Regions from separate parts of the Bradyrhizobium sp. USDA 4502 genome, predicted to be linked through region 1. Evidence: predicted binding sites of a transcription regulator. Region 1 holds the regulator's gene; each other region holds the start of a gene.

Region 1 (6,474 bases):
GTGAAGATCGCTTCGGGGCGTAGCGGTTTGCGTGGCTTTTGCATACTAAAGAGGGGATTGGCGTGGCAGACATGGCTGTTCAGAGCGATGTGATGGAAGCCGCGGGACCTTACGATCGCGCCAAGGCCCTCAGCGCCTTCAAGCTTGGTGACCTCACCTTCTATTGGATCACCCGTATCTCGGCGATCTCGGTTCTGTTGATCCTCGGCGGCATCATCCTGTCGCTGATCGTCGGCGCCTGGCCGGCGATGAAGGAATACGGCTTCGCCTTCCTGTGGACGCAGCGCTGGGCGCCCTCGGCCGATCCGCCGGTGCTCGGCGCGCTCGGCCCGATCTACGGCACGCTGATTACCTCGGTCATCGCGATGCTGATCGCCATTCCGGTCGGCATCGGCATCGCCGTGTTCCTCACCGAGCTCTGCCCGCAAGTGCTGCGCCGCCCGATCGGCATCGCGATCGAGCTGCTCGCCGGCATCCCCTCGATCATCTACGGCATGTGGGGCTTCTTCGTGCTCGGCCCGTTCCTGGCCAACACGTTCCAGCCCTTCATGATCCGGATCTTCGAGGGCGTCCCGGTGCTGGGCGCGGTGTTCGCAGGCCCGCCGTCCTATCTCAGCCTGTTCAACGCCGCGCTGATCCTTGCGATCATGGTGCTGCCCTTCATCACCGCGATCTCGGTCGACGTGTTCAAGACCGTGCCGCCGGTGCTGAAAGAGGCCGCCTACGGCATGGGCTGCACCACCTGGGAAGTCGTTCGCAGCGTCGTGATCCCCTACACCCGCGTCGGCGTGATCGGCGGCATCATGCTGGCGCTCGGCCGCGCCCTCGGCGAGACCATGGCGGTGACCTTCATCATCGGCAACTCGTTCCGGATCTCGTCGTCGATCTTCGCGCCGGGCACCACGATCTCGGCGGCGATCGCCAGCGAATTCGCCGAGAGCGACGGCCTGCACCAGTCCGGCCTGATCCTGCTCGGCCTGCTGCTGTTCGTGCTGACCTTCTTCGTGCTCGCCGGCGCGCGGCTGATGCTGATGCGGCTTGAAAAGAAGGCGGGGAAGTAACGCCATGAACCCGATCTACAAATCCCGCCGCCGCAGCGACATCGTCATCCGCGCACTCTGTGTCGGTGCGGCGCTGTTCGGCGTCACCTGGCTGGCGCTGATCCTGATCACGCTGCTCTATAACGGCCTTGCCGGCCTCAGCGTGCAGCTGTTCACCCAGAACACGCCGCCGCCCGGCTCGACCGAAGGCGGCCTGCTCAACGCCATCGTCGGCTCGGTCATCATGACCGTGATCGGCGTCGGCATCGGCGCGCCGCTTGGCCTGTTCGCCGGCACCTACCTCGCCGAATACGGCAAGCACGACAAGCTGACCTCGGTGATCCGCTTCATCAACGACATCCTGCTCAGCGCGCCCTCGATCATCATCGGCCTGTTCATCTATGGTGCGGTGGTGGTGCCGATGCGCGGCTTCTCAGCGATCGCAGGCAGTCTTGCGCTCGCGGTGATCGTGATCCCGGTCGTGCTGCGTACCACCGAGGACATGCTGCTCTTGGTGCCCAATCCGCTGCGCGAGGCCGCCTCCGCGCTCGGCCTGCCGCGTTCGCTGGTGATCAAGCGGATCGCTTATCGTGCCGCGCGATCGGGTCTGATCACCGGTGTGCTGCTGGCGACCGCCCGCGTCGCCGGCGAGACCGCGCCGCTGCTGTTCACCGCGCTGTCGAACCAGTTCTTCAGCCTGGATCTGACCAAGACGATGGCCAACCTGCCAGTGACCATCAACAACTTCGTGCAGAGCCCCTACGCCTACTGGAAAGAGCTGGCGTGGAGCGGCGCGCTGCTCATCACATTCACCGTGCTCGCGTTGAATATCGGCGCGCGTATCCTTGGTGCCGAAAGGGCCGCAAAATGACCGAGCTTTCCGTCTCCACGACTGCCGCAGGCCACATTCCCCAGGTTCCGCTGCCGGAAGCGCCGCCGAAAGTCACGGTGCGCAACCTCAACTTCTATTACGGCGAGCACCACGCGCTGAAGAACATCAACCTGACGCTCGGCACCAACCGCGTCACGGCGTTCATCGGCCCGTCCGGCTGCGGCAAGTCGACCCTGCTGCGCATCTTCAACCGGATGTACGACCTGTATCCGGGCCAGCGCGCGGTCGGCCAGCTGATGCTGGACCAGACCAACATTCTCGACCCCAAGCTCGACCTCAACTTGCTGCGCGCGCGGGTCGGCATGGTGTTCCAGAAGCCGACGCCGTTCCCGATGACGATCTACGAGAACATCGCCTTCGGCATCCGCCTCTACGAGAAGATCTCGAAGTCCGAGATGGACGACCGGGTCGAGAAGGCGCTGCGCGGCGGCGCGCTGTGGAACGAGGTCAAGGACAAGCTGAACGCCTCCGGCCTGTCGCTCTCCGGCGGCCAGCAGCAGCGCCTGTGCATCGCGCGCACCGTGGCGGTGCGCCCCGAGGTGATCCTGTTCGACGAGCCGTGCTCGGCGCTCGACCCGATCTCGACCGCCAAGGTCGAGGAACTGATCCAGGAGCTCTCCGAGGACTACACGATCGCGATCGTCACCCACAACATGCAGCAGGCGGCGCGCGTCTCCGACAAGACCGCCTTCATGTATCTCGGCGAGCTGATCGAGTTCGACGACACCAACAAGATCTTCACCTCACCGAGCGATCGGCGCACCCAGGACTACATCACCGGCCGGTTCGGTTGACCGGCGCATGATCCGGAAAAGTGGAAACCGGTTTTCCGATCAGGTCATGCTAAAATTCAGGACACGAAGCCATGATCCCCGGGATCATGGTTGAGGGAGACAAGCGATGGCTTCTGAACATACCGCCAAGGCATTCGACAGCGACCTGCAGGAGTTGACCCGCCTGGTCGCCGAGATGGGCGGCCTGGTCGAACGAATGATTACCGAGTCGGTCGACGCGCTGATCCGTCGCGACGTCGCGCTCGGCAAGCGCGTGGTCGCCGCCGACATCGAGATCGACAATCTGCAGCGCAACATCGAAGAGCGCGCGGTGCTGACGATCGCGCGCCGCCAGCCGATGGCGATCGACCTGCGTGAGATCGTCAGCGCGATGCGCGTCGCCACCGATCTCGAGCGGATCGGCGACCTCGCCAAGAACATGGGCAAGCGCGTCGCGGCGCTGGAGAGCGATTTCCAGCCGCTGAAGCTGATCCGCGGCCTCGAGCACATGACCGACCTCGTGCTGTCGCAGGTCAAGTCGGTGCTCGACGCCTATGCCGCGCACGACCTGCCGGCGGCGATGAACGTCTGGAAGGGCGACGAGGAGGTCGATGCGATCTGCACCTCGCTGTTCCGCGAACTGCTCACCTACATGATGGAAGATCCGCGCAACATCTCGTTCTGCATCCATCTGATGTTCTGCGCCAAGAACATCGAGCGGATCGGCGATCACGCCACCAATATCGCCGAGACCGTGTTCTACATGATCGAGGGCCAGCAGATCACCGACAAGCGCCCGAAGGGGGACATGACCACTTTTGCCACCACGGTGCCGGGCAACTGAGGCATGATCGGCAAGCACGGAACCGGCAAGAGCGAAACTGGATGATCCTCGCGACAAATCGTTTCCGCGGGGACTATGCTCAAGGAAGTAAGCGTTTCGGTTTGCGTCTGGGCAACGGATCACCACAGAGAAAGAACTTAGACCGATGAGCGCACGCATTCTGGTAGTCGAAGACGAGGAAGCGCTGACGACGCTGTTGCGCTACAATCTCGATGCGGAAGGCTACGATGTCGAGACGGTGGGGCGCGGCGACGATGCGGATACACGGCTGAAGGAGCGCGTTCCCGACCTCGTGGTGCTGGACTGGATGCTGCCGGGCCTGTCCGGCATCGAACTGTGCCGCCGCCTGCGGGCGCGGCCCGAGACCAAGCAGCTTCCGATCATCATGCTGACCGCGCGCGGCGAGGAAAGCGAGCGCGTGCGCGGGCTTGCCACCGGCGCGGACGATTACATCGTCAAGCCGTTCTCGGTGCCGGAGCTGCTGGCGCGGGTGAAGGGCCTCTTGCGCCGCGCCAGCCCGGAGCGGCTTGCGACCGTGCTGACCTATGGCGACATCGAGCTCGACCGCGAGAAGCGCCGCGTGGCGCGCTCGGGCCGTCCGATCGATCTCGGGCCGACCGAGTATCGCCTGCTCGAATTCTTCCTCGAGCATCCCGGCCGCGTGTTCAGCCGCGAGCAACTGCTCGACAGCGTCTGGGGCCGCGACATCTACATCGATGAGCGCACCGTCGACGTGCATATCGGCCGCCTGCGCAAGCTGCTCAATCCGGGCCGCGAGCAGGATCCGATCCGCACCGTGCGCGGCGCCGGCTACGCGCTCGACGACCGCTTTGCCAAGGCCGAGCCACAGCCGTAACGGCCATGCGGCATTCATAAACCGCAACACGGCGTCGTCCCGGCGCAAGCCCATAGGCGCTAAGATAGTTTGATCATAGTCTGATAGTGGCGCTTATGTCTGGGTGGCTCGCGTAGATGTCGCCGGAGAGCGTGACTGGCTCTGCAGAGTAGAGCGATTGCGGGCTGTGGAATGATCGCTTGCCGTAGCGAAGCTACGAGCTGGCGCAGCAGACGCCACGTCACTGGGTGGGTCAGGCGGCGTCGGCCAAGCGGGGAGAGTCTTCGAGTTCGTCGACGAGCGGCTCGAGCAATAGAATGATCAGCAGATGAGCGAGGATATGGGGTCTGGCGGACCGCTCGTCGGTTCCGGGAGGTCCCTTCAGGCCAATCAGGCTTTTCAGCCGCTTGAAGCCGAGCTCAATGCGCCATCGCAGCCGATAGAGGGCGAGGATATCTGCAGTCGTGAAGTCCTCTGGCCTGAGTGAGGTCACCAGGATCACCCAATCTGCGGCGTCAAGTGTTTGCCTGGAGAGCTGATGACCTCCCTTTTGTGCAGTCCGGCGCGCCTTGCGTCGCGCAGCCGCAGCAGCTTGCGCCGGCTTCTTCGCGGCAACCAGACGCACTGCGAGCGGCGGCGCACCTGACTTGCGCTTTATCCAAATCGGCCGATCGATCAGGCCACGCGCCGAGGCGTTGCGCAGTTCGGCAGTGAGGTCAACAAGATTACCTTCGGCATCGAGCCAGCGCGCGCTCTTCCAGCCGGCCCGGATCACGAAGTCCGCATCGGCATCGACGAGATGCGCCATGCGCTCCGGTTGCAGATAGGCGCGATCGGCAAGACGGATCTCACCGGCAACCGCCGGTATCCGATCCAGCGTCTCGCCCGCTCGCTGATCGGTCAGTTCGAAGTGACCAAAGCGCTCCTGCGGAAGATCGAACGCGCTATGGATACGCCACACTGCGTTCTTGTTCCTGCCGCTCGTCCCAGCCTTGGGGACCGTCGTGGCGTCAACAATACGGATCAGACGACCGCGGCTCGCCTTCGGCGCCGCGGCGGCAAGCGCCTGCTCGACCAAGATTGCCAGCCAATCTCCGCACTGACGTAAGCGATACAACAGAGCCACGTTGGAGATATCGACAAGCCCAACCGACGTGGCCCATGCCGCCGTCAACCGCAGCCCTTTCTCACCAAGGCAATAAGCCAAGATCAGGCGCAGCAAGTCGACCGCATTGCTGATCTCCCGCGGACGGACAAACGCCTTCGTCTTGCGCGCGCTAATGTTCAGAGCCTCGGCTCCGCCAAGTCGGGCGACAACGCGCGCCCAATCTTTGTTCACAAGCGATTCGTGTGCCATTCCATCTTGGAATCACAAGCGAATCCAAGGCGCAAATCCTATTTTAGCGCCTATGGGCGAAAGCCAGGACCCATACGCCGCGGCCAGTGCAATCGGCACGCGGCCAGACGGCTTTCTAACAACACGCATTAGTGGTTATGGGTCCCGGCTTTCGCCGGGACGACGCCGGTGATGTAATGGGCTACGCATCACACAAAAAAATCCCCGCTTTCGCGGGGATTTGTTTTTGAGGTCTTCCGTCGTTTTCCCGAGTGCTCACTTGATCTGCGGTTTCGCCGACGGCCGGCGGCGATCGGCGGCGGGCTGGTAGGCGACGCGCGAGTGATGCGCGCAATAGGGCAGGCCGGCGAGCGCCTTGCCGCCGCAGAAGAAGAATTCCGGGCTCGAGGGATCGCCGACCGGCCAATGACAGGTGGCCTCGTTGAGCTCCAGCAGCGAGAGCCGCTGGCTCATCGGCACCACATTGTCGTAGGAGATCGGATCGGGCTCCATCTCGACCTCGAAGGCGTGCGCCAGCGCGGTGTTGCCGCGAGAGACCGGACGCGCCACCCGCATCATGTGCTGGGCCGGGCGAGCCTTGCGCTGCCGCGGCGCGGCCGTGGAGGGTGCCTTGGCGCGGCCGGAGAGGCCGAGCCGATGCACTTTGCCGATCACGGCGTTTCGCGTCACATTGCCAAGTTCCGCCGCGATCTGGCTGGCCGACAGGCCGGACTCCCAGAGTTTCTTCAGCTGC
Region 2 (6,474 bases), 710 kb from region 1:
CACATCGCTCTCCTCGATCGAGGCGCCCATCTCGCGCAGCGTGGTGAACAGGCCGGTGCGCAGCGGATTGGTCATCACGTCTGAGAACACGACATCGGACCCTTCGACGATCAGTGCGGCCACGATCGGGAATGACGCGGAGGACGGATCGGCGGGCACCACGACGTTGGCGCCGTGCAGCTCGGGCTCGCCGTGCAGCGAGATTCGCCTGCCGTGGCTGCCTTCCTGCTCGGAGGATATCTCGGCGCCGAAATGCTTCAGCATTAGCTCGGTGTGGTCGCGGCTTGCCTCCTGCTCGATCACCGTCGTGATGCCGGGCGCGGAGAGCCCCGCCAGCAACACCGCGGACTTGATCTGGGCCGAGGCGACCGGCGTCTTGTAGACGATCGGCACCGGATAGCGGGCGCCGTGCAGGGTGAGCGGCAGCCGGCCGCCCTCCCTTATGTCGCTGGTTCGGGCGCCCATCAGCTCCAGCGGGTCGAGGATGCGGCGCATCGGCCGCGAGCGCAGCGAGGCGTCGCCGTCGAAAATGGCGGCGATCGGGCAACCGGCCACCGCGCCCATCACCAGCCGGCAGCCGGTGCCGGAGTTGCCGAAATCGAGCGGCGCGGCAGGCTGGGCGAAGCCGCCGACCCCGACGCCGGACACCGACCAGGTAAACGGCGCCGTCCGCTCCACTTTGGCGCCGAGCGCGCGCATGGATTTGGCGGTATTGAGGACGTCCTCGCCCTCCAGGAGGCCGGAAATGCGGGTTTCGCCGACCGAAAGCGCCCCCAGGATCAGGGCGCGGTGGGAAATCGATTTGTCGCCGGGAACGCGGACCGTGCCGGCCAGGGGGCCGCACGCGCGCGATTCCAGCGAGGTCGGGGTGTCAGAATGGGCCAAGATTGTGTCCTCTCGCGTCGCGGCAGGTATCACATAGGCAACACCGCGTCACGCGCCCGTCAAATGCGCGCAGACCGCTATTGACAGCGGCTCCTCAACTAGCCAAGTGAAGCTCCGTTTTTCAGGAAAATTCTGGGATTACCACGTGGCCAAGTCCGAGCTCGGAACCAAGCGCATTTGCCCGACCACGGGCAAGAAGTTCTACGACCTCAACAAGAATCCGGTGATCTCGCCCTATACCGGCGAAGTCGTGCCGATCGCGCCGATCGCCCCGCCGCGGGGCCGTGGCGCCACCGTCAGTTCGCCTGCGACCGCAGCCGACATGCCGGAGCCCGCCGAGGCCGAGGAGATGGTCTCGCTCGAGGAGGCCGATGCCGAGGAGAACACCGGGAAGGTCAAGGCCCAGGTTCCCGAATCCGAGGACGATATCGAGGTCGATGAGACCATCGACGACGATGACGACGACGATTCGACCTTCATCGCCGACGAGGAAGAGGGCGATGAGGACGTCACCGACATCATTGGTGACGTCGGAGGCGACGAAGAGACTTGAGATCGGCGCCGATCTATGATCAACGGTGCTGCCGCGCGAGTCGTCCAGGCCGCGCGGACCGGGATCGATCCCCCAGGATCATCCCAACTGGATAAGGGGCCATAGCTCAGCTGGGAGAGCGCTTGCATGGCATGCAAGAGGTCGGCGGTTCGATCCCGCCTGGCTCCACCACGCTTCGCCCTTCGGGCTACGCGTGGCGCAGCCACGAGTTGCCTGAAGGGCGAAGCGTGGTGTCCGGCGTAGCCCGAAGGGCGAAGACGGACTGGATCAACTAGCCGACTTATCTTATCAGTAACTGCGATGCGCCACTGGTACGCGTGGCGCAGCCACGAGTTGCCTGAAGGGCGAAGCGTGGTGTCCGGCGTAGCCCGAAGGGCGAAGACGGACCGCCAAGGTCCTGTTGCCCGTCCGGCCATCCGTGGATGCGAATGTGGTACGTCTACATCATCCGCAGCATCAACTTCCCTGATCAAGAATATGTCGGCGCGACCGAAGATCTGAAGCGCCGGATTCCTGAGCACAACGCCGGCAAATCGGCGCACACCTCAAAATTTATGCCGTGGGAATTGGTCTGGTACTGCGCATTTCCCGACAAGTATAAAGCGTTGGCCTTCGAGAAATATCTCAAATCCCACTCCGGCCGCGCCTTCGCCAAGAAGCGCCTCTAACCGCCCCGACCGCCCCTACTCCCCCAGCACCGCATTCAGCCGGTCGCGCAGCGCGACGATCTCGTCCTTCATCGCCATCAGTTCGCCGACGGTGCAGTCCGAGGCCGCGAGGATCGACTGCGGCACAGCCTTGGCCTTTTCGCGCAGCGCGTGGCCCTGCGGCGTCAGCGCGATCAGCACCACCCGCTCGTCCGCGGTGCTGCGGGTCCGTTTGATCAACTCCGCCGCCTCCAGCCGCTTCAAGAGCGGCGTCAACGTGCCGGAATCCAGGAACAGGCGCTCGCCGAGGTCCTTCACCGCCACGTCGTCGCGCTCCCACAGCGCCAGCATCACGAGATACTGCGGATAGGTCAGCCCGAGCCGGTCGAGCAGCGGCTTGTAGACGCGGTTGAAGGCGTGCGCGGTCGAATAGACCGCAAAGCAGATCTGATTGTCGAGCCGCAGCGCCTGATCCGCGGCCGTCGGTTTCCTGGCCATGATTCCCATCGAATCCATCTCGTTTCCGGGTCATTCTGGGCTCACGGGACCGCGGATTCAATTGCGAACAATTAAATGTGAGACCGCATATTTTATATTGTGCGCAATCTATTTGCGTGCAATACATGTGTCATCGAATTCAAGCCCAACCCACCAAGGGAGACCACGATGTCTGTGAACGTGCTCTACAAGACCAGCGCCAAGGCAACCGGCGGCCGCGACGGCCATGCGGCGACGCTTGACGGCGCACTCGACGTCAAGCTCACGACCCCGAAGGAGCTCGGTGGCGGCGGCGGTGCCGGCAACAATCCGGAGCAGCTGTTCGCGGCCGGCTATGCCGCCTGCTTCATCGGCGCGATGAAGTTCGTGGCCTCGCAGGGCGGCCCCAAGGTTCCCGCCGACGCCTCGGTGACCTCGACGGTCGGCATCGGCCCGCGCTCGGAAGGCGGCTTCGGCCTCGCCGTCGAGCTCGCGGTGTCGCTGCCCGGCCTTGCGCGCAACGATGCCGAAGCGCTGGTCGAGAAGGCCCACCAGGTGTGCCCCTATTCCAACGCGACCCGCGGCAATGTCGACGTCAAGCTGAGCGTCGTCTAATTCCACATCACGCAATGGTCCGCCGCAACACGTGGCGGACCATTGCTCTTTCAGCGGCTGGTTCGCTTGGCGAACGCATGCGCCGCCTGCTGCATGGGCCTGCGCCGACGGAAGCATTGCTGGGTCGGCTGAAGACCGTTAGCTCTGGGACCCTCGTTTATCTGATCCCAACTGAGCGAAGGTTGTTTCCATGAATACCCCAGCGGCTACGGGCGCGATGACCGGCCTGCGCGTGATCGATCTGACGCGCGTGCTCGGCGGTCCGTATTGCACCCAGATTCTTGCCGACCACGGCGCCGACGTGATCAAGGTCGAGCCGCCCGCCGGCGACGAGGTGCGAGACTGGGGTCCTCCCTTCCACGAAGAAGACGCGGCCTATTTCGTCGGCATCAACCGCAACAAGCGCTCGATCGGCCTCGACCTCGCTTCCGAGGGCGGACGCGCGGTGCTGATGAAGATGCTCGAGACCGCCGACGTGCTGATCGAGAATTTCAAGCCGGGCACGCTCGACAAATGGGGCATCGGCAACGACGTGCTGCGCGCGAAATTTCCGCGCCTCGTGCATTGCCGGATCTCCGGCTTCGGCGCCGACGGCCCGCGCGGCGGCAATCCCGGCTATGACGCGATCATCCAGGCGATGACCGGCATGATCGCGGCGACCGGCTCGCCGGAGAGCGGCCCGATGCGGATCGGCGTGCCGCTGGTCGACATCACCACCGGGCTCTACGCCACGATCGGCATCCTGATGGCGCTGTCGGAGCGGCAGCGCTCGGGGCTCGGCCAGTTCATCGAGACGACGCTGTACGAGACCGGGCTCGCGATCATGCACCCGCACACCGCGAACTACTTCATGCACGGCAAGCCGCCGTCGCTCACCGGCAACGAGCATCCCAACCTCGTGCCGTACGCGATCTTCCCGACCAAGACCGACAACATCTTCATCGGCGTCGGCAATGACGGAACCTTCCGCAAGCTCGCCAAGGAGATCGGCAAGCCCGAGCTCGGCACCGACCCGCGCTTTGCCCGCAACAAGGACCGCATCGCCAACCGCGATGCGCTCCGCGTCGAGCTGGCAGCGGTGTTCAGCCAGCACGAGGCCGAGCCGCTGTGCAACCGGCTGCTCGCCGCCGGCCTGCCGGCCGGCCCGGTGCAGAAGATCGACCAGGCGCTGACCAACCCGCACACCATCCATCGCGGCGACGTCATCGAGAAGGATTGGTACAAGGGCGTCGCCTCGCCGATCCGCCTCGAACGCACCAAGCCGAACCTGCGCCGCACGCCGCCGAAGTTCAGCCAGCACGCCGCGGAAGTGCTCGGCGAGTTCGGCTACTCGAAGGACGAGATCAACGGCCTGGTTGAAAAGGGCGTGGTCTGCGGTCCCCAGCGCAAGCGCTAAAGGCGTTTTCGAGCCTGTCCCGCACGTGATGCGGGATGGGCACCGGTTCGCGTCAGGACAAAGCTGGAGCGTCGGCCCGTATCGAACCGGCCGACACATCAGCACTGCGGTGCAACGTCGCGTTTGGCGCTGCACCGCACGGAGCCGGCTGCGGTCTTCGCCTTTTTTACCGCTTCCCTTCGCTTCGGCTTCCCCCCTACCATGACTTTCGTTTATACGGTCATTTGAACGTCATCCGGCGCTGATAACGCGCGCAACGAAAGATGATGTTCCAATTGGGAGGGGTTTTGATGTTCTTTCGACGACTAGGCGCTGCCGCGGCAGCCGCTGCCGCGCTTGCATTCGCGTCGCCCGCGTTCGCGGTGACCGAGATCCAGTGGTGGCACGCGATGACCGGCGCCAACAACGACGTCATCGTCAAGCTGGCCAACGACTTCAACGCCTCGCAATCCGACTACAAGGTGATCCCGACCTACAAGGGCGGCTACGCCGACACCATGAACGCCGGCATCGCCGCGTTCCGCGCCGGCAACGCGCCGCATATCATGCAGGTGTTCGAGGTCGGCACCGCGACGATGATGGCCGCCACCGGCGCCGTCAAACCGGTCTACAAGCTGATGGCCGACGCCGGCGAGAAGTTCGATCCGGGCGTCTATCTGCCCGCGATCACCGGCTACTACTCGACCTCCAAGGGCGAGATGCTGTCGTTCCCCTTCAACTCGTCGTCGACGGTGATGTGGATCAATCTCGATGCGCTGAAGAAGGCCAACATCGCCGAGATTCCGAAAACCTGGCCGCAAGTGTTCGACGACGCCAAGAAGCTGAAGGCAGCCGGCTATAACACCTGCGGCTTCTCCGGCTCGTGGGTCACCTGGGTCAATCTCGAACAGCTCTCGGCCTGGCACAATGTGCCGCTCGCCAGCAAGGCCAACGGCCTCGACGGCTTCGACACCGTGCTCGAATTCAACGGCCCGCTGCAGGTCAAGCATCTCGAGAACCTCGTCGAGCTGCAGAAGGACAAGACCTACGACTATGCCGGTCGCACCAACACCGGCGAAGGCCGCTTCACCTCGGGCGAATGCCCGATCTACCTGACCTCTTCGGCCTTCTTCGGCAACGTCAAGGCGCAGGCCAAGTTCAACTTCACCGCGGCGCCGATGCCGTATTATCCCGACGCCAAGGGCGCGCCGCAGAACTCGATCATCGGCGGCGCCTCGCTCTGGGTGATGGGCGGCAAGTCGGCCGAGGAATACAAGGGCGTGGCCAAGTTCCTGACCTTCCTCTCGGACACCGATCGCCAAATCTGGATCCACAAGGCCTCGGGCTATCTGCCGATCACCAAGGCCGCCTATGCCAAGGCCAAGGAAGAAGGCTTCTACAAGGACCAGCCCTATCTCGAGACCCCGCTGCTCGAGCTCACCAACAAGGAGCCGACCGCGAATTCCCGCGGCCTGCGCCTCGGCAACATGGTGCAGCTGCGCGACATGTGGTCGGAGGAGATCGAGCAGGCGCTGGCCGGCAAGAAGACCGCCAAGCAGGCGCTGGACGCCGCCGTCGAGCGCGGCAACCAGATGCTGCGGCAGTTTGAAAAGACCGCCGTCCGCTGACATGATGCCTTCGGGCATGAACCGGACAAGCGCGAAGCGGTTTTCCACCATGCCCAGACGACAAGCTAAGGCGCGATGACGATCCAACCTCATCTCATCGCGCTTTAGGGCGATCAACCGGCGGGCCGCATCCGCGGCCTGCCCTTCTTCCGAGCCCATGCAAAAGCAAGCGATTTTCCAATCAAAGCTGTTGCCTTACGCGCTGGTTGCCCCGCAACTCGCGATCGTCCTGATCTTTTTCTACTGGCCGGCCGTACAGGCGGTGATCCAGTCCTTCCTGCTGCAGGACGCCTT
Region 3 (6,474 bases), 3.2 Mb from region 1:
GCAGCAAAGGGGCTTGCGGGTCATGGGCGAGACCTGTCCGCAATACCTCATGCTGACCGAAAAGGATCTCGATCAGCTCAACATGGAAGGCGCAAAATACGTCTGCTCGCCGCCGCCGCGCGACGTCGCCAGCCAGCAGGCCTGTTGGGAAGGGCTGCAGCAGAAGGTGTTTTCGGTGTTCTCGTCGGACCATTGTCCGTTCCGTTACGACGACCCGCAGGGCAAGCTTGCGCCGAAGGGACGTACCAGCTTCCGCTGGGTGCCGAACGGAATCCCGGGTGTGGCGACGCGGCTGCCGATCCTGTTCTCCGAAGGCGTGGTGAAGGGACGGATCGACCTCAACAGCTTTGTCACCTTCAGCGCCACCAACCACGCCAAGATCTACGGCCTCTATCCGCGCAAGGGCACCATCGCGGTCGGCTCGGATGCCGACATCGCGCTGTGGGACCCGAAGCGCAAGGTCACGATTCGCCACGAGTTGATCCACGACGGCGCGGACTACACGCCCTATGAGGGGCTCGAGGTCACGGGCTGGCCGGTGCTGACCATGGTGCGCGGTAAGGTCGTCGTCGATAACGGTACGCTCATCGGCGGCAAGGAGCACGGCACCTATCTGCCGCGCGCCAAGCCGCTGAAGGCCGCGACCATTCCGTAACGCGACCAATCCGTAACAAGCAAAGAGAGAAGGCAGGAGATCAACATGCCCTATGCTGTGACAGACGACGGAGTGCGGCTCTATTTCGAGGAGACCGGATCGGGGCATCCGGTGATCCTGGTTCACGAGTTCGCCGGCGACCTGCGCAGCTACGAGCCGCAGATGCGGCACTTCGGCAAGCGCTTCCGGACCATCGCCTACAATGCGCGCGGCTTTCCGCCGTCGGATGTACCGGAGCAGGTCTCGTCCTATTCGCAGGCGCGCGCCGCTGACGATATCCTGGCCGTGCTCGATCACATCGGCGCGCCGAAGGCGCATATCGTTGGTCTGTCGATGGGCGGCTTTGCGACGCTGCATTTCGGATTACGTCACCCTGATCGGGCGCTGTCGCTATGCATCGGTGGCTGCGGCTACGGCGCCGAGCTCGATAAGCGCGAGACGTTTCGCGCCGAGGCCGACGTGATCGCGGGCATGATCCGCAAGGAGGGCATTCCGACCTTCGCCGAGCGCTACGCCTACGGGCCGACCCGCGTGCAGTACGAGAACAAGGACCCGCGCGGCCATGCCGAGTTCAAGGCCATGCTGGCCGAGCATTCGGCGGTGGGATCGGCCAACACCCAGCAGGGCGTACAGAAGGAGCGCCCTTCGCTCTACACGCTGGTCGACGAGATGAAGCGGATCAAGGTGCCGACGCTGATCATCACCGGCGACGAGGATTGGCCTTGCCTGCTGCCGGGCATCCTGATGAAGCAGAGCATCCCGTCGGCCGCGCTCGCGGTGATGCCGAACTGCGGCCACGCCATCAACATCGAGGAGCCCGACGAATACAACCGGATCGTCGGCGAATTCCTGGCGCAGGTCGAGAGCGGCCGCTGGCCGCAGCGCGATCCGCGCGCGGTCAGTGCTTCGATCACGGGAATGAAGGGGTAGGCTTCACGCCGAGTTGAATCGCGGCCTTCATCCGCCACCAGACCAAGCATCCGCGCTTTTCGGGACACATCCCCGGAAGGCGCGGATTTTTTTCGGGCGTGAGCAAGTCGCGACAGCCGGCGGTGCACAACCTGTTCGCATGATTGCTGACTGCTGCAGTCATCTCCAACGCGATCCGTTCAATTCCATGTCTTGTGACCGAAACCGCGTCCACAGATAGCCGATCGCGTGAGACGGAAGAGGAGGGCGTCTGTCATGCGCGCAAAGATTGGTCCCCCGATATCTGCAACCGATGCGGACATGAGCGCGCATCATCGTTCGTCGCATTCATTCGACCGACACAGCGCTGTCATCGGTGGTGGATAACTTGTCGCAGGTCGACGTCATAAATCCTTAAAAATAAAAAGGGGCACTACGGTGAAAGCCAAATTTCTTTCGACGGTCGGAGTCTGTCTGGTTGCTGCCGCTGCGGTGATGTGCAGCGCCGCCGCTCAGGACGACAACAAGGGCAATAACGGCCACGATCATCATCCGCACGACATCCACACCCAAACGCCGATCAAGCATCTCGTCGTCATCTTCAACGAGAACCGCTCGTTCGATCACTACTTCGCAACCTACCCGGTTGCGACCAACCCGACCGGCTCCATTCCGTTCACGGCGAAGCCGCATACGCCGAAGGTCAACAATCTCGCCAGCGCCAATCTGTTGACCAATAACCCGAACACCAATCCGGCCAACGGCACCGGCGCAACCAATCCGTTCCGCCTCGACCGCACCCAGGCCAACACCAAGTCGCAGAACCACGCCTATACGCCCGAGCAGCAGGCGGTCGACAACGGCAAGGAAGACCTGTTTCCGAAATTCACCGGTCGCGGCAGCGCCGGCGGCGTCGGCGCGTTCGGCACCAACGGGCAGGTGATGGGCTATTTCGACGGCAACACCGTCACCGCGTTCTGGAATTACGCCCAGAACTTCGCGATGAGCGACAACAGCTGGACCGACACCTTTGGTCCGTCGACGCCCGGCGCGCTCGAGGTCGTGTCCGGCCAGACCAACGGCGCGCAGAACATCGTCGGCTCGTCATCGTCGATCGCCGACGGCCAGGGCGGCCTGACGCTCATCGGTGATACCGACCCTGCCTACGATGCCTGCTCGAGCACGACGAGCCAGGTCTTGATGACCAGCAAGAACATCGGCGACCTGCTCAATGCCGAGCAGATCAGCTGGGGCAGCTTCATGGGCGGCTTCGACCTGACGCTCAAGAACAGCAACGGCACCACCAACTGCGGCCGCAGCACGTTCTCGAGCAACGTCAACGGCACCGTCGTGGACTACATCCCGCACCACGCCTGGTTCCAGTACTACAAGTCGACCGCGAACCCGACCCATGCGCGACCGAGCTCGGTGAATGCGGTCGGACACTCCTATATGCCCGGCAGCAAGACGCTCGATCCGGCCAATCATGCCTACGATCTCGAGGACTTCTATGCTTCGGTGAAGGCCGGCAACTTCCCGGCCGTCTCCTACATCAAGATGCCGGCCTATCAGGACGGTCATCCTGGCAACTCCGATCCGCTCGATGAGCAGGCCGGCAATGTCGAGCTGATCAACTTCCTGCAGAAGCAGAAGGAGTGGGGCGAGACCGCCGTCATCATCACCTATGACGACTCCGACGGCTGGTACGACCACCAGTACCTTGCACCGATCAGCGCCTCGTATGATCCCACCGCCGACCAGGTCAACGGTCCCGGCCAGTGCGGTCGCGGTATCGGCAGGCAGACGCCGCCGAACGGCCTCAACGGCCAGCCGGTAAACGGCCGCTGCGGTCCCGGTACGCGTGTCCCGTTCCTGGTGATCTCGCCCTTCGCCAAGCGGAATTACGTCAGCCACACCCGCATCTCGCAGGCCTCCGTCGTTCGCTTCATCGAGGACAACTGGCTGCACGGCCAGCGTCTCGGCGGCGGCTCGTTCGACGACAACGTCGAATCGATCGCCGACATGTTCGACTTCGAGCGCGGCCACGGCCAGGACCACGAGTACCGGCAGGACACGCTGTTTCTCGATCCGACCGCCGGCACCGTCATCGTCAGCGCGCCGGACGATCACCATCACCACTAACGCCCTTCGGTTCTGATCCAATCAGAACCGAAGCTCTGCCCTGACGCGTTCTGCTCGCGCGAACTGGTCTCCAGTTCGCGCGAAAACGCTTAACGACACTGGATCTGATATGAATGGCCGCACCTTGTGGCTTCTCGGCGCCGGCCTGCTGTGCATGGCCGGCGCCGTTGCGGCCGTCGAGACGCAGGGACTTCCGGGGACCAATCCGAACCCGGTGCAGCTCAGGCGTCCGCCTGTTGCTCCGCTGTCCGCCATGGCGCAGCTCGGCCAGAAGATTTTTTTCGACGCGTCGCTGTCCTCGTCGGGCGCATTGTCATGCGCGTCCTGTCACAGTCCGGACCACGCCTACGGGCCACCCAATGATGGGCCGGTGATGCTCGGCGGGCCCGCGCAATCCCGGCAAGGGACACGCGCCGTGCCGGGCCTGACCTATCTCGAGCGGCAGCCGAATTTCAGCATCGGGCCGGAAAAGGACGAAGACGACAATGTCGTCGACTTCGCGCAACGGGCCGCGCTCGGCCAGCAGGCTCCGCGCGCCAAGAAGGTCGCGACCGGGACTGCCGCGTCGGCGGTCAACATCGTGCCGCAGGGCGGACTGTTCTGGGACGGCCGCGCCGATACGCTGCAGGACCAGGCGATCTTCCCGCTGCTCGATCCCAACGAGATGGACGGCGGCAGCATCGAAATCGTGGCGCAGAAGCTGCGCCAGGCGAGCTACGCGCCGCGCTTCGCCGAGCTGTTCGGCGCCGGTGTCTTCGACAATACGCGGCTGCTGGTCGCGGAGGCGATGTTTGCCGTCGCGCGCTATCAGGTGGAGGAGCCGAGCTTCCATCCCTACACCAGCAAGTTCGACTACTGGCTGGAGGGCAGGGCGCGATTGAACGAGAGCGAATTGCGCGGCCTGCAATTGTTCAATGATCCGGACAAGGCCAATTGCGGCGGCTGCCATACGTCGCAGCCGACCCGGGACGATCTGCCGCCGCTGTTCACCGATCACCAATATGAGGCGCTCGGTGCGCCGCGCAACGCCGCGCTCGCCGGCAACCGCGATCCCGATCATTTCGATCTCGGGGTCTGCGGTCCGTACCGCACCGACATTGCCGAGCAGACGCAATATTGCGGGATGTTTCTGACGCCGACCTTGCGCAACACGGCAACGCGTCGCGTGTTCTTCCACAACGGTGTCTTCACGAGCCTCGAGCAGGTGCTCGACTTCTATAACTTCCGCGATACCAATCCGGAGAAGGTCTTTCCGCGCAGCGCCGACGGCACGGTGCGCAAGTACGATGACCTGCCGGAGAAATATCACGGCAATGTCGACGTCAGCGATCCGCCGTTCGAGCGCCATCTCGGCGACACGCCCGCGATGACGGCGCAGGACGAGGCCGACATTGTCGCCTTCCTGAAGACGTTGACCGACGGCTACCAGCCGGAGCGGTGAACGTTCCATCGCGGAACCGAACTGCGAGTTGGCAGGGCCTCGTCATGCGCGCATAATGAGCGCATGAATGTCGTCGAAGGCAACGGTGCCAGGATCCCGGCAATCGGGCTCGGCACATGGGAGCTGCGCGGGCGGACCTGCGCCCGCATCGTCGAGCAGGCGTTGCGGCTCGGCTATCGCCACATCGACACCGCCCAGATCTATGACAATGAGCGCGAAGTCGGCGAGGGGCTGCGTGCCTCCGGCATCAAGCGCGACGACGTGTTCGTCACCACCAAGGTCTGGACCACGCATTTCATGGCGAAGGATCTCGAACGGTCGGCGAAGGAGAGCCTGGCGCGGCTGCGCCTAACCGAGGTCGATCTGTTGTTGCTGCACTGGCCCAATGCACAGGTGCCGCTTGCCGAGACGCTCGGCGCGCTGGCGCGGGTCAGGCAGGCGGGCCTGGCGCGGCATATCGGTGTCTCGAATTTCAACGTGGCGCTGATCGAGGAGGCGGTGGCGGCATGTCCCGAGCCGCTGGCGTGCGACCAGGTCGAGTACCATCCCTATCTCGACCAGGCCAATGTGATCGAGGCCTGTCGACGCCACGGCATGGCGTTCGTTGCCTACAGCCCGATCGCGAAGGGACGGGTCAAGGGCGACCGCGCGCTGGCGCGGATCGGCGACCGCTATCGCAAGACCGCTGCCCAGGTCAGCCTGCGCTGGCTGGTGCAGCAGAATGTCTCCGCGATCCCGCGTACCTCGAAGCTCGAACGTCTTCAGGAGAACATCGACATCTTCGATTTCGAACTGTCGGTTGACGACATGCGCGAGATCTCGGCGATCGGGAGCGCTGACGCGCGATGATGAGCCCCGCGATGCATGGGTCTTTGCCTGAGCATCAAGTCTTGGAAAGCATCAAGTTTTGGAAAAATGGCTGGGTCCTGATCCGGATCATGCTAATGCCCCGCTGGCCGATTGCGGCTTTGGACCGAATGGGGATTGAGGCAGGCGGGTTCCGGCCGGTATTGTAGCCCGGCGGGGAGAGACGTCACTGATGTGATCGAGTGGGATGAAGTTTCGGCCAAACGCGGATCTGATGGCGTCGGTGTTCGTGCACCTGATGCTGCTCGCGCTGATTTTCCTTTATTCGGAGGTCCATCAATTCGATCCCGTTGCCGCTGACACGGTGCCGGTCGAGATCGTGACGCCGCAGGAGGTCGCCAAGTCCGAGGTCGAGACCAAGCCCGAACCGGCACCGAGCCCGTCGCCGACGCCCGAGTTGCAGTTGCCGTCGCTCGATAAGCCGGTGGATTCGGCCAAGCCCGAACCATCGGCGCAGGCG

Evidence for each region. Region 1 encodes PhoB, which activates phosphate uptake and scavenging genes when phosphate is short. Its sites were predicted from a motif close to TGTCATNNANCTGTCAT; they were not measured.
Region 2: a site for PhoB is predicted at 4,792-4,808, ahead of ugpB (sn-glycerol-3-phosphate ABC transporter substrate-binding protein UgpB). Genes of this name have one in related genera too.
Region 3: a site for PhoB is predicted at 1,967-1,983, ahead of ACVW1B_RS16170 (phospholipase C). Genes of this name have one in related genera too.

The regions. Positions count from the first base shown of each region.
Region 1 is NZ_JBSSGF010000001.1:6,750,499-6,756,972, reverse strand. It holds gene pstC (phosphate ABC transporter permease subunit PstC) at 72-1,061, shown strand; gene pstA (phosphate ABC transporter permease PstA) at 1,066-1,911, shown strand; gene pstB (phosphate ABC transporter ATP-binding protein PstB) at 1,908-2,726, shown strand; gene phoU (phosphate signaling complex protein PhoU) at 2,833-3,549, shown strand; gene phoB (phosphate regulon transcriptional regulator PhoB) at 3,695-4,405, shown strand; gene ACVW1B_RS31560 (IS4 family transposase) at 4,638-5,741, opposite strand; gene ACVW1B_RS31555 (GcrA family cell cycle regulator) at 5,997-6,474, opposite strand, start outside.
Region 2 is NZ_JBSSGF010000001.1:7,460,864-7,467,337, forward strand. It holds gene aroA (3-phosphoshikimate 1-carboxyvinyltransferase) at 1-885, opposite strand, end outside; gene ACVW1B_RS34710 (TIGR02300 family protein) at 1,031-1,438, shown strand; tRNA gene ACVW1B_RS34715 (tRNA-Ala) at 1,534-1,609, shown strand; gene ACVW1B_RS34720 (GIY-YIG nuclease family protein) at 1,867-2,106, shown strand; gene ACVW1B_RS34725 (MarR family winged helix-turn-helix transcriptional regulator) at 2,122-2,583, opposite strand; gene ACVW1B_RS34730 (organic hydroperoxide resistance protein) at 2,752-3,177, shown strand; gene ACVW1B_RS34735 (CaiB/BaiF CoA transferase family protein) at 3,368-4,573, shown strand; gene ugpB (sn-glycerol-3-phosphate ABC transporter substrate-binding protein UgpB) at 4,864-6,180, shown strand; gene ugpA (sn-glycerol-3-phosphate ABC transporter permease UgpA) at 6,338-6,474, shown strand, end outside.
Region 3 is NZ_JBSSGF010000001.1:3,503,595-3,510,068, reverse strand. It holds gene hydA (dihydropyrimidinase) at 1-655, shown strand, start outside; gene ACVW1B_RS16175 (alpha/beta fold hydrolase) at 701-1,585, shown strand; gene ACVW1B_RS16170 (phospholipase C) at 2,060-3,706, shown strand; gene ACVW1B_RS16165 (cytochrome-c peroxidase) at 3,816-5,147, shown strand; gene ACVW1B_RS16160 (aldo/keto reductase) at 5,211-5,996, shown strand; gene ACVW1B_RS16155 (hypothetical protein) at 6,202-6,474, shown strand, end outside.